Regions from separate parts of the Microcystis sp. BLCC-F210 genome, predicted to be linked through region 1. Evidence: predicted binding sites of a transcription regulator. Region 1 holds the regulator's gene; the other holds the start of a gene.
The links. Region 1 encodes HrcA, which represses chaperone genes, less so after heat shock. Its sites were predicted from a motif close to TTAGCACTCNNANNNTNNGAGTGCTAA; they were not measured.
Positions count from the first base shown of each region.

Region 2: groL (chaperonin GroEL) is a predicted target of HrcA. The motif match lies at 2,758-2,784, and genes of this name have one in related genera.

Region 1 covers NZ_CP169647.1:710,714-715,977, forward strand. The annotation lists gene menA (2-carboxy-1,4-naphthoquinone phytyltransferase) at 1-818, opposite strand, end outside; gene ACE3JL_RS03520 (hypothetical protein) at 1,048-1,341, shown strand; gene hrcA (heat-inducible transcriptional repressor HrcA) at 1,328-2,404, opposite strand; gene ACE3JL_RS03530 (rhodanese-like domain-containing protein) at 2,720-3,058, opposite strand; gene ACE3JL_RS03535 (hypothetical protein) at 3,268-3,495, shown strand; gene sbcC (exonuclease subunit SbcC) at 3,655-5,264, shown strand, end outside.
Region 2 covers NZ_CP169647.1:3,594,106-3,599,369, forward strand. The annotation lists gene ACE3JL_RS17330 (RNA-guided endonuclease InsQ/TnpB family protein) at 1-300, shown strand, start outside; partial or broken gene ACE3JL_RS17335 (IS200/IS605 family accessory protein TnpB-related protein) at 442-903, shown strand; gene groL (chaperonin GroEL) at 1,039-2,721, opposite strand; gene ACE3JL_RS17345 (hypothetical protein) at 2,969-4,402, shown strand; gene ACE3JL_RS17350 (potassium channel family protein) at 4,410-5,264, opposite strand, start outside.

The DNA.
Region 1 (5,264 bases):
TGAGGTTGGTCGTGATTTTGGTTAACGTGGTGGACTAATTGCCAAGCGAAAGGGAGACTAAGAAAGATTAAAAGAGTGAGAGGGGGATAAACTTGCAGCAGGACAAAAACTACCGTTAAAACGTAAACGAGAACCGTCACTGCGGTTAAAACTCTAGAACCTTTCAAAGTACCTAAACGGGCAATAGGTGATTTTTTACCCGCTTTGAGATCATCGGCAACTTGATGGAAATGGGAACAAAAAAGGATGATAGAAGTGGTAATTCCGATAATAATTGAAGCCGCTAGACTAGAGAGAGAAAAAGCACCAACTTGGGAATAGTAGGCAGCGGCAATCGCCAAGGGTCCAAAAGTAAAGAAACAGATAATTTCACCTAATCCTTGATAACCAAGACGGAAGGGAGGCCCTTGATAGGTATAGCCCAAAAAACAGCAGAGGGCGATTAATTCTAGGATAGTCCAATCGCCTCGCCAATAACTAATAGCAAATATACCAGCAATACCCACTAATAGAAAAAGATTACTCAGCCAGAAAATTAAAGATTTATTGCCAGTTAAATTAACGATCGAATGAGCTTTATTAACATCGATCCCGGTATCGGCATCAAAAACATCATTACTGAGATTTAACCAAGCGAGAATTAAAATAGCTGAGAGGATAAAAGTGACAAAAATCGGGGGAGAAAATCGACCTGTTTCCTGATAAGCGATCGCTGTTCCCAAAATAATCGGTATAATCGCCACACTATACATTGGTGGTTTCAGGGCTGCTAACCAGAGTTTTTTGGGTGAGGGAGTGGTGATAGTATCGGTGGTCATAGCTGAATAATAATCAGGAAAACTCGATCGCTCTAGGGATAAAAAACGAGGGTTTAAGGTAGAATTATAGCTTTTTGTGCCTCCACTAGAAAGACGGCATTTCCTATTTGTGATGATAAACAGAAGTTATTAAAAATGGCAGGGGTGCAGGGGATGCGCCCAAAATTTCCTATAGGGTGTTATTCTCTAGACGGTAAACTGAAAATTCCTATAACTTTCCTAGCCACCGATGAGAGCGATCGCTAAAGATGATATTCTTTATATTCACCATGAGGATGTGCCGGTTTATAAAAAAGGCGGTTCAGTGGTGAGAAATAGTTATTTTTGGGCGCTAAAATCGATCGCCTGTGGAGCGCGTCGGGGACAGGATTGGGAGTTCGATGCAGAGGTGTGGGTGGCGCTGGTGCGGATGTTGCTCTGTTTTGCCAATTCTGGCTATTTGGGGGATGGTGAGACAATTTTAGAGTTTACTGTCGATTGTCCTATTCCCGAACCTTTGCGGGGGATATCTACTTACTTATAGCCTCGCTGAGATAGTTAGCGGTGGATTCCACTAGGGGAATAGTATTTTCGTATAACATTCGCGTCGGTCCGATAATACCAACACTACCGACGGGAGTATCTCCCTGTTTATAAAAAGCGGAGATAAGAGTACAAGGACGCATGGATTCCAGAGGATTTTCAGAACCAATGGTGATTTTGACTTTTTTAGCTGATTTTTCTGGTTCTGGTCTTTGTAAAATCAGGGGTAAAAGGCGATCCTGTTCTGCTTCCAATAGATGCAGTAACATTTGTACTTGTTGCCATTGGGCGAATTCTGGCTGTCGAATGACTTCAGCGACACCATGGACGATAATCTCTGGGATGGCAGTGGATTGGAGACTAGCGCTGATTTCTTGGCTTAATTGTTGGAGAAAATGGGTATAACGGGTAAATTCTCGCTCGATTTGCTGCCAATCGAGGTTAATTAAATCTGCCAAGCAATAACCCTTTAATTTTTCCCCGAGAAAATTAGAGAGGATTTGTAATTCTTCTGCTAATCCATCCTCCTTGTCCGTTGCCATAGACTCAGGAATCTCTATCATAACCGAGCGTGTTTGTAAACTATCTGTAACAATAATTAACATGATCTGCCGGTCAGAGACGGGGATTAATTGCAGATGACGCAGGGTATTAGTGAGGGTGTGGGGAAGGGTAACGATAGCGATATAACCGCTTAAACCGGCTAAAAACTGGGTGGCCCGTTGCAGCAGACTTTCGAGACTCCAAGCGGGAGATTTAGCGTTTTGATGCAGATAATAGCCGATTTTTTCGCCGATACGGTCATCGGGAGTCATTAACTCATCGACGTAGAGACGATAACCCCAATCGGAGGGAATACGTCCGGAGGAAGTGTGGGGTTGATAGAGTAAACCTTCTTTTTCCAGTTTACCGAGAGCATTGCGAATCGTGGCGGAACTAACAGTAAATTTGTACTCCTCCAGCAGAGTTTTCGAGCCAACCGGTTCGGCCGTGGCGATATAATGTTGAATTGTCGCCTTTAAGATATGTTGATAGCGATCGCTGAGATTAGTTCTAGCGGACATAGGGGAATAATCTTAAGATAAAGATTTATAACATTTTTCTAGACAGTATAACGCTTAATCAGTTATCAGTAATCAGTAATCAGTAATCAGTAATCAGTTATCAGTTATCAGTAGTCAGTTATCAGTCGGGATCATCTCATTTATGCAAGTGAGTAATTATACTTATCCATAAAACTGTTTCTAGCAAGGCTTTCAAAATAGCTTGACATAAAAACCTGATTTAGGGGTTACAAAGGTGAGATGCTCCCTATCAGTCCTCCGTGGGGAGAAAGGGGATAGTTTGCCCCTCTCTTTTCCCGATGGGGGCTATAAAAATTAGTAACGGGGAATATTAGGATCGACGAGGAGGGAATAAGCATCGATGCCGCCGTTAATATTTTTAACATTAGTAAAACCCTGACTTTGTAGCCATTGGCACATTTGCAGGGATCTCATGCCATGGTGACAGATAACGAGGGTTTCCGCTTGGGGGTTGAATTGGCTGGCAATAGTGGGCGACCATTCTTGGTATTGACTCAAGGGTAAAATGGTAAAATTGGCCACAAATGCCATGGCAACTTCCTCCGGTTCGCGCACATCAATAAGTTGTAAATTAGGATCATGATCGGCTAAACGGAGAGCGAGTTCATGGACGCTAATTTCGGGAATGCTCATAGATTTGGTCTTAAGAATCGGTTATCTTTCCTTTAGAGTAGCAAATCGAGGGACCCTGAGCGGTTAGGTACTTGCGTAGGAATAATATCGCAGCCAAGTGGGGGGATTTGGTCAGTGCCAGAGCGGGGGGGTGATATAATGGGGAAAGGGCGGGTATTGAAGACATTGATGCTTTTTAGTACGCCGATTAATCGACAAGCTGAATTTCGATGAATATTGAACAAGCCGTTATCGAAAACTTGCGAAAACTTCCTTTAGAAAAACAACAAGAAGTCTTAAACTTCAGCCAATTTCTAACTCAGAAAACTTCGCCAAAAATTGAAGAGATGACCTCCCACGAAAAAGCAGAAGATTGGCTAAAATTTCTGGAAAGTCAACCCAAGGATACCCCCGGATTACCCAATGAAGCCTTAGGGCGTGAAACTATCTATGACTAATGGCTAACTATCTATTTGATACCAATATTTTACTGAGGCTGAGTGACAGAATTTCCGCTAATTATGCCTTGTACTGAATTCTCTCCCTCTCCTTTCTCCCCATCTCCCCACTTCATAATTCATAATTCATAATTCATAATTCATAATTTCTCCCAGCTTATGATTCCCCTACAATTAACCCTAAAAAATTTTCTCAGTTATCGCGAGGCAGTGCTAGATTTTCGCGGATTACATACTGCCTGTATTTGTGGTGCCAATGGTGCGGGAAAATCCTCTTTACTCGAAGCAATTACTTGGGCAATTTGGGGAGAAAGTCGCGTCTCGATTGGTGATGATGTCATTCATGCGGGCAGCGATTATGCGCGGGTAGATTTCGAGTTTAGTTATGGGGGAGAAATCTATAAAATTATCCGTAGTCGTCACCGGGGGGGGAAAGCTTCTGGTTTAGATTTTCAGGTGATTAATGATCAAAGTTTTCGTCCTTTATCGGGTAAAAGTATTAAAGATACCCAAGCACAGATTAATACTTATCTAAAAATAGACCATAAAACTTTCATTAATTCTGCTTATTTACGACAGGGACAAGCGGACGAATTTATGAAACAGCCTCCCAGTGGTCGTAAACAAATCTTAGCAGAATTATTACAACTCGATCGCTATGAAATTTTAGCGAACAAAGCTAAGGATATATCGAAACAATTTGATGGACAGTCCCTCCAAATCGAGCAGCAAGTAGAAACTATCAAACTCCGTCTTCAGGAGAAAAATTCTTATCAGGAACACCTGCAAGAGTTAAACACCCAAATTAACCAAATTAATCAAGAACAAGAGGTAAATAATCAGCGTTTACAGCAACTGCAAGGGGAAGAAAATCAGCGTCAGAATTGGGAAAAACAGCTGCAGTGGCAAAGAGAACAGGAGCGAGGTTTATTAGCAGAAATCGAGAGATTAGACCGGGAAAAAGTTAGTCTAGACAATCAATTAAATCAAATAAGGACTACTCTTCATCGCAAAAATGACATTATCACTGCACACGAGCGCCTAATCAATCTAGACCAGAAAGAGGCCAGTTTGTCAAGTCAATTGCAAGCTTGGCAACAGGCCCAGTATGATAAACAACAATTAGAACAGAAATTACAGCAAAAAATTAACGAATTTACCCTTCCTATCCAACAAACGAGCGCTCGTTTAGAAGAATTGCGAAGACAGGAACAAGAAACTCAAAAAATTATCGAGCAAGCGGGGGATATTCAAGCAGGATTAGAGAAGTTAAATTATCATCGTCAACGTCTTCAGGAATTGGATAGATTAGCTTTAAAATATGCCCCTTTAAATAGCCGAAAAGCTGATTTAAATATACAGTTGGAACGGGAAAAAGCCGGGATTAATGCTCGTCGGGAACAACTGCAAAGAAATCGGCAACAATTGGAGACAGAAATCGCTCGTATTCCTGTACTAAGAGAGGAAGCTCTCAATTTAGCCAAACGAATTAAGGAATTAGATAAAAAACAAACCTATTGTGAACGAGTGGAAGAAAAGGAAACCGTTAAACAAGTGGATAAAAAAAGTTTATTGGAGCAACAGAAAAGATATGAAGAACAACTTTTAGAGTTAACTGATAAATTGGAAAAATTAAATATTCCCGATTCTGTTTGTCCTTTGTGTGAACAGAATTTAGACAGTCATCACCGTCATCAGGTAATCAGGAAAACCCATCAACATCAAGAACAAATTCAAGAGCAAATTTGGTCCCTACAGGAACAGATGGC
Region 2 (5,264 bases), 2.1 Mb from region 1:
GAACAACCATCCTCATCAAGTCAAGAGGGAGAAAGATATGCTTTTATCGATTTAGGCTTAAATAACCTAGCTGCTGTTACCTCTAATATTCCCGAATTTCAGCCAACGTTAGTATGTGGAAAAGCCTTAAAATCCTGCAATCAAAAGTACAACAAGACACTAGCTAAACTCAAATCGGAATTACCCAGTCTCCAGAAGACCAGTAAAAGAATACAAGGTTTAACTTTAAAGCGTAATTGCCAGGTGGATTATTACCTCCACACCGCTAGTAAATATGGCTCTACCGAACCTGTCATGTAAAACTATTAACAACTTATGCTTGTAAAGCTTGTATAGTAAAGCTTTGAGTTTTTGTTAGATTGATATTTATCAACTTTAGAGCATTGCTGGACAGAGAGGGAGCTTGGGGAATTTTCTACATTGTAAGTTCGGAAGAACCGTAAATATATTATTGATAAATTACTAGCTCATCAAATTAACCTTTTAGTTATTGGTCATAATCAAGGCTGGAAACAAAACCTTAATATTGGGGATAGAAATAACCAGTCATTTGTAAATATTCCTCATTCAAGGTTTATCGAACAACTTACCTATAAAGCAAATTTGGTAGGAATAGAGGTCAAAACAACTAATGAAAGCTATACCTCTAAATGTAGTTTCTTGGACTTAGAGTCTATTCAAAAGCAAAAAAGCTATTTAGGCAAGAGAATTAAAAGAGGACTATTCAGAAGCTCGTCGGGTTATTTCTATGGAGCAGATATTAATGGTTCCTTAAATATTGGAAGAAAGGTAGTCGGAGAGGCCGCCTTTAGCGGGAATCCGATAGAGAGGTTCGTAGTTAACCCCGTACGGGTCAAAGCGTACAAAGCTAATTCTAGATGCAATATTTGCGTACAGAATTAGTAACTATTACCAGACAGAGGAAGTTGAGCATTTGTGAGGAAAAAAAACCTGTCCCTAATGCCGACGATAAAGAGAAAAGGGACAGATTGGCTCAATTGAATGAGATTATTTTGAAGGGCCAGACGGCATCAGGAATTACATCATACCCATGCCGCCCATGCCGCCCATGCCGCCCATGCCGCCCATGCCGCCCATGCCGCCCATGCCGCCCATATCGGGGGCTGCGGCTTCTTTAACGGGTTTTTCGACCACGAGGGCTTCCGTAGTTAAGACCATACCGGCAATAGATGCGGCATTTTGAACGGCTGACCGTACTACTTTAGCGGGATCGATAATTCCGGCGGCGATTAAGTCTTCGTACTTGCCGGTGAGGACATTGTAACCGACGCTAAAAGCAGTTTCGCGCACACCTTCCACGATCACATCCCCTTCCACACCGGCGTTATTAGCTAACTGACGCAGGGGTGCTTCTAGGGCTTTAGCGACGATATCGGCGGCGACTTTTTCCTCATCGTTAGTGAGAGAAGCCTTATAGCCAGCGACTTTCGAGGCCAAGTGAATCAAGGTTGTACCACCGCCCGGGACGATACCTTCTTCCACGGCGGCTTTGGTGGCATTGAGGGCATCTTCGATGCGGAGTTTACGATCCTTGAGTTCGGTTTCTGTGGCTGCCCCGACTTTAATCACGGCCACACCGCCGGCTAATTTAGCGATGCGTTCCTGTAATTTTTCCTTATCGAATTCGGAATCGGTTTCTTCTAACTGTTTTTTCAGTTGGGCGAGACGTTTCTGCACATCGGCTTTATTGCGGCTGTCTCCGGAGGCGACAATAATTGTATTGTCTTTTTCTAGGGTGATTTTTGCCGCTTGCCCTAGCAGATCAAGGCTAACCGTGTCAAGACTTAAGCCCACTTCTTCGGAAATCAGACGACCGCCGGTGAGGATGGCGATATCTTGTAAAACCGCCTTGCGACGTTCCCCAAAACTGGGGGCTTTGATGGCGACGACATTTAAGACACCCCGGGCCTTGTTGACTACTAGAGTGGCTAAGGCTTCGCCGTCCACATCTTCGGCGATAATTAATAGGGGACGACCTTGACGGGCAACGGCTTCGAGGACGGGGACTAATTCAGCGATCGCACTGATTTTTTTATCGGTAATCAGGATCAGGGGGTTGTCGTACTCGACGATCTGTCTTTCCTGATCGGTGATGAAATAGGGGGAGATATAACCGCGATCGATCTGCATCCCTTCCACTACTTCTAATTCGGTGGTTAAAGATTTCGATTCTTCCACGGTGATTACGCCATCGGTGGTGACTTTTTCCATGGCGGTGGCGATCATTTGTCCCACTTCTTCATCGTTGCCGGAAGAAACGGTGGCCACTTGAGCGATCGCATCTCCAGCGATCGGTTTAGCGACGGCGGCGATTTCTTCCACCAGATAGGCGATGGTTTTGTCTAGTCCGCGTCTTAAGGCGACGGGATTGGCCCCGGCGGTAACGTTTTTCAGACCTTCTTTAATTAAAGCCTGGGCGATGATGGTGGCGGTAGTGGTGCCATCGCCCGCTAAATCCTTGGTTTTTGCCGCTACTTCCTGAATTAATCTCGCCCCGGTGTTTTCGAGGGGATCGGACAATTCGATTTCTTTGGCGACGGTGATACCGTCATTAACGATCTGGGGGGCGCCGTATTTCTTTTCTAACAAGACATTGCGTCCTTTCGGACCGAGGGTGATTTTTACCGCATCGGCCAAGGCGTTGACACCTCTTTCTAGGGCGCGACGGGATTCATCTTTGAAGGCAATGATTTTGGACATGGTATCGCTGTTGTAATAGGACTCCTTATAGTTAATTTAGCACTCTTAGGGCTTGAGTGCTAATCCCGGTGTGCGGTTATTGAGGAGATAAGGGTGTTATGTCTCCACGGCAGACTGAATTGAGTTAAAAAAATAAAAATTTATCAAGATTTATGAATAATTGCAGAAAATCAATGATAACTATTGTAGTATCGAGAAAATAATCGAATTTGAGCCAATTTTCGCCTTTTTTTAGGAGAAGACAATCATGATTAATCTGAATCCTGCTATCGAACAAAAAATTAATGAATTTATTCTGAAAGTTAAATTAGCTCACCAAAAAGAAGCCACTTCCACCACTGTGGAATTACAAAAGAAAAATGAGTCTTTGATTGCTGAACTGAAGAATAACTTAGACAAATATAGTTCAATTCCTGAAGTAGATGAACCCTTTGAAAAGTTAGTCAAGGAATTTAAAGATAATTTTGCACAACTACAAATGCAAGAAGAAAGTGTTTTATTTCAAACTTTAGACGATTTAATCAATGAAATTAAAGCTAGAGATGAGGTGATCAAACTAAATAAAAGAATTGATATTTTACTGGGAAAAACCAAAGAACAAGTAGCGGGATTCCCTCCAGAATTAGACCGGGAAGTACAGGGAGAATTAGCCAAATTAATTAAAATACTGGGGATAGCGCAGGTAGAACTCATGAACATTTCAAAACCTTGTGATATCATGCAAGTAAAGTCGGTAGTAGATGCCGGGGAAATTGCGATTAAATCTTTAACAGGTCAACCTAATATTGTTTTGGCACAAAAATTACGCTACGCTGCAACAACGGGATTAAGAGAAATCCAAAAAGGTTCTAGTCGTCGTTTACGTCGTTTAGCAAACTTCACAGATAATCTTTTCCATTCTTTCAAAATACCTACGAAAGTTTTAATTGGATTAGTGTTCGCTTTCCCTGTAAATTGGTTTATTATGAACTTCTCTCCGGTGAAAGAGTTACTCTTCTTACCTCCAATCATAAAATCTAGTAGCCAAAATACTCAGGGAGAAGGTAACCAAAATACTCAGGAAGAAGGTAACCAAAATACTCCAGGAGAAGGTAACCAAAATGCTCCAGGAGAAGGTAACCAAAATACTCCAGGAGAAGGTAACCAAAATACTCAGGGAAAAGGTAACCAAAATACTCCAGGAGAAGGTAACCAAAATGCTCAGGGAGAAGGTAACCAAAATACTCCAGGAGAAGGTAACCAAAATACTCAGGGAAAAGGTAACCAAAATACTCAGGGAAAAGGTAACCAAAATACTCAGGCAATTATACGTTTGATGTGGATAACAGGCACTTTAGGGGGAGGAGTTAGTCTTCTAACTCGTTTGCAAGATTTTGATAATCCCAAAAATCAAAAATATGACGATGACCTCTTGCCATTGTTAATTGGTTTAACCAAACCCATTTTAGGGGGAAGTTTCGCTTTCTTTATTATGCTAATTCTTCAATCTAACATTTTTCCTATACAAATTCGGAGTGGCAATGGAGATAAGGGGAATGACACCTATTTACTTTTGGCAATGGCTTTTGTGGCTGGATTTAGCGAACGTCTTATTCCCGATTTAATTAGTCAAGTAGAGAAAAAAGTAACTGTAGAGGCTAGTTCCACTGGACAGGGACTACCTCCAGACAAAAAAGGATAACTCCCATTTACCCCGATTTCGGGTTAATGGGAATAGCCAAAGCTTGAACTTGAATTTTTTTTAACTCGGAAACTAATCGAATCGCCTGCTGTTCGTAGAGGGGAGCGCCCAGGGTCGCTGGCAAATTTTCCATGAGATCGCTGGCGGTTTTCAGGGGACAATTAGAAAAACGACTGATCACGGTGGGTGCTTCTGCGGCAATATTGCGGTTAAAGGCTTTTTCCACCCGCACGCGCCAAGTTTTGGGAGTGCGACGACCCTGCTCCACCCGTCGCAGTCCGTTGATGGTGGCCAGCACTACAATGCGATCGCCGATGCGTAAATTGAGATAATCTTCGGGCATTAATTTCGTGGTTTCCCGTTCTCGTTGGTGTAGGATCGGCACGACTCGATAACCGTAGGCAATATCCCCGATCGAGCTACCATTGAGAGTATCTCCAGCTTCGATCTCGTATTCCGTCACCAGAATTGTTTTTTGCGCCCAACGGAACAGATAGATGATATTTTCTCCGAAAGCCGCTCCCGTAAAGGCTTCTGCCGCTACGGTGTTGGTTCCTAAAATGTGAGATTGGGGCAGAATTTGACTTAATTGTTGACTAAGGTTGTCGTCGGTGGTGCGGATGACTAAGTAGCTTTGGGGGTTGAGTTTGCGGGTGGTTAGGGCCACTTCTAAATTGAGGATTTCGTCATCGGTAACGATCGCTATACTTTTAGCCCTATCTAAATTGACATTTTTTAAAGATTCTTCGATATTTCCCGTCATCAGGGGCATTTTTGGCAGGATAGTCGCATCAAAATCCCTATTTAAGCTGACCCCGACGATCGCCTGTTGCATTTCTAGTAATAAATTAGCCACTTCTTT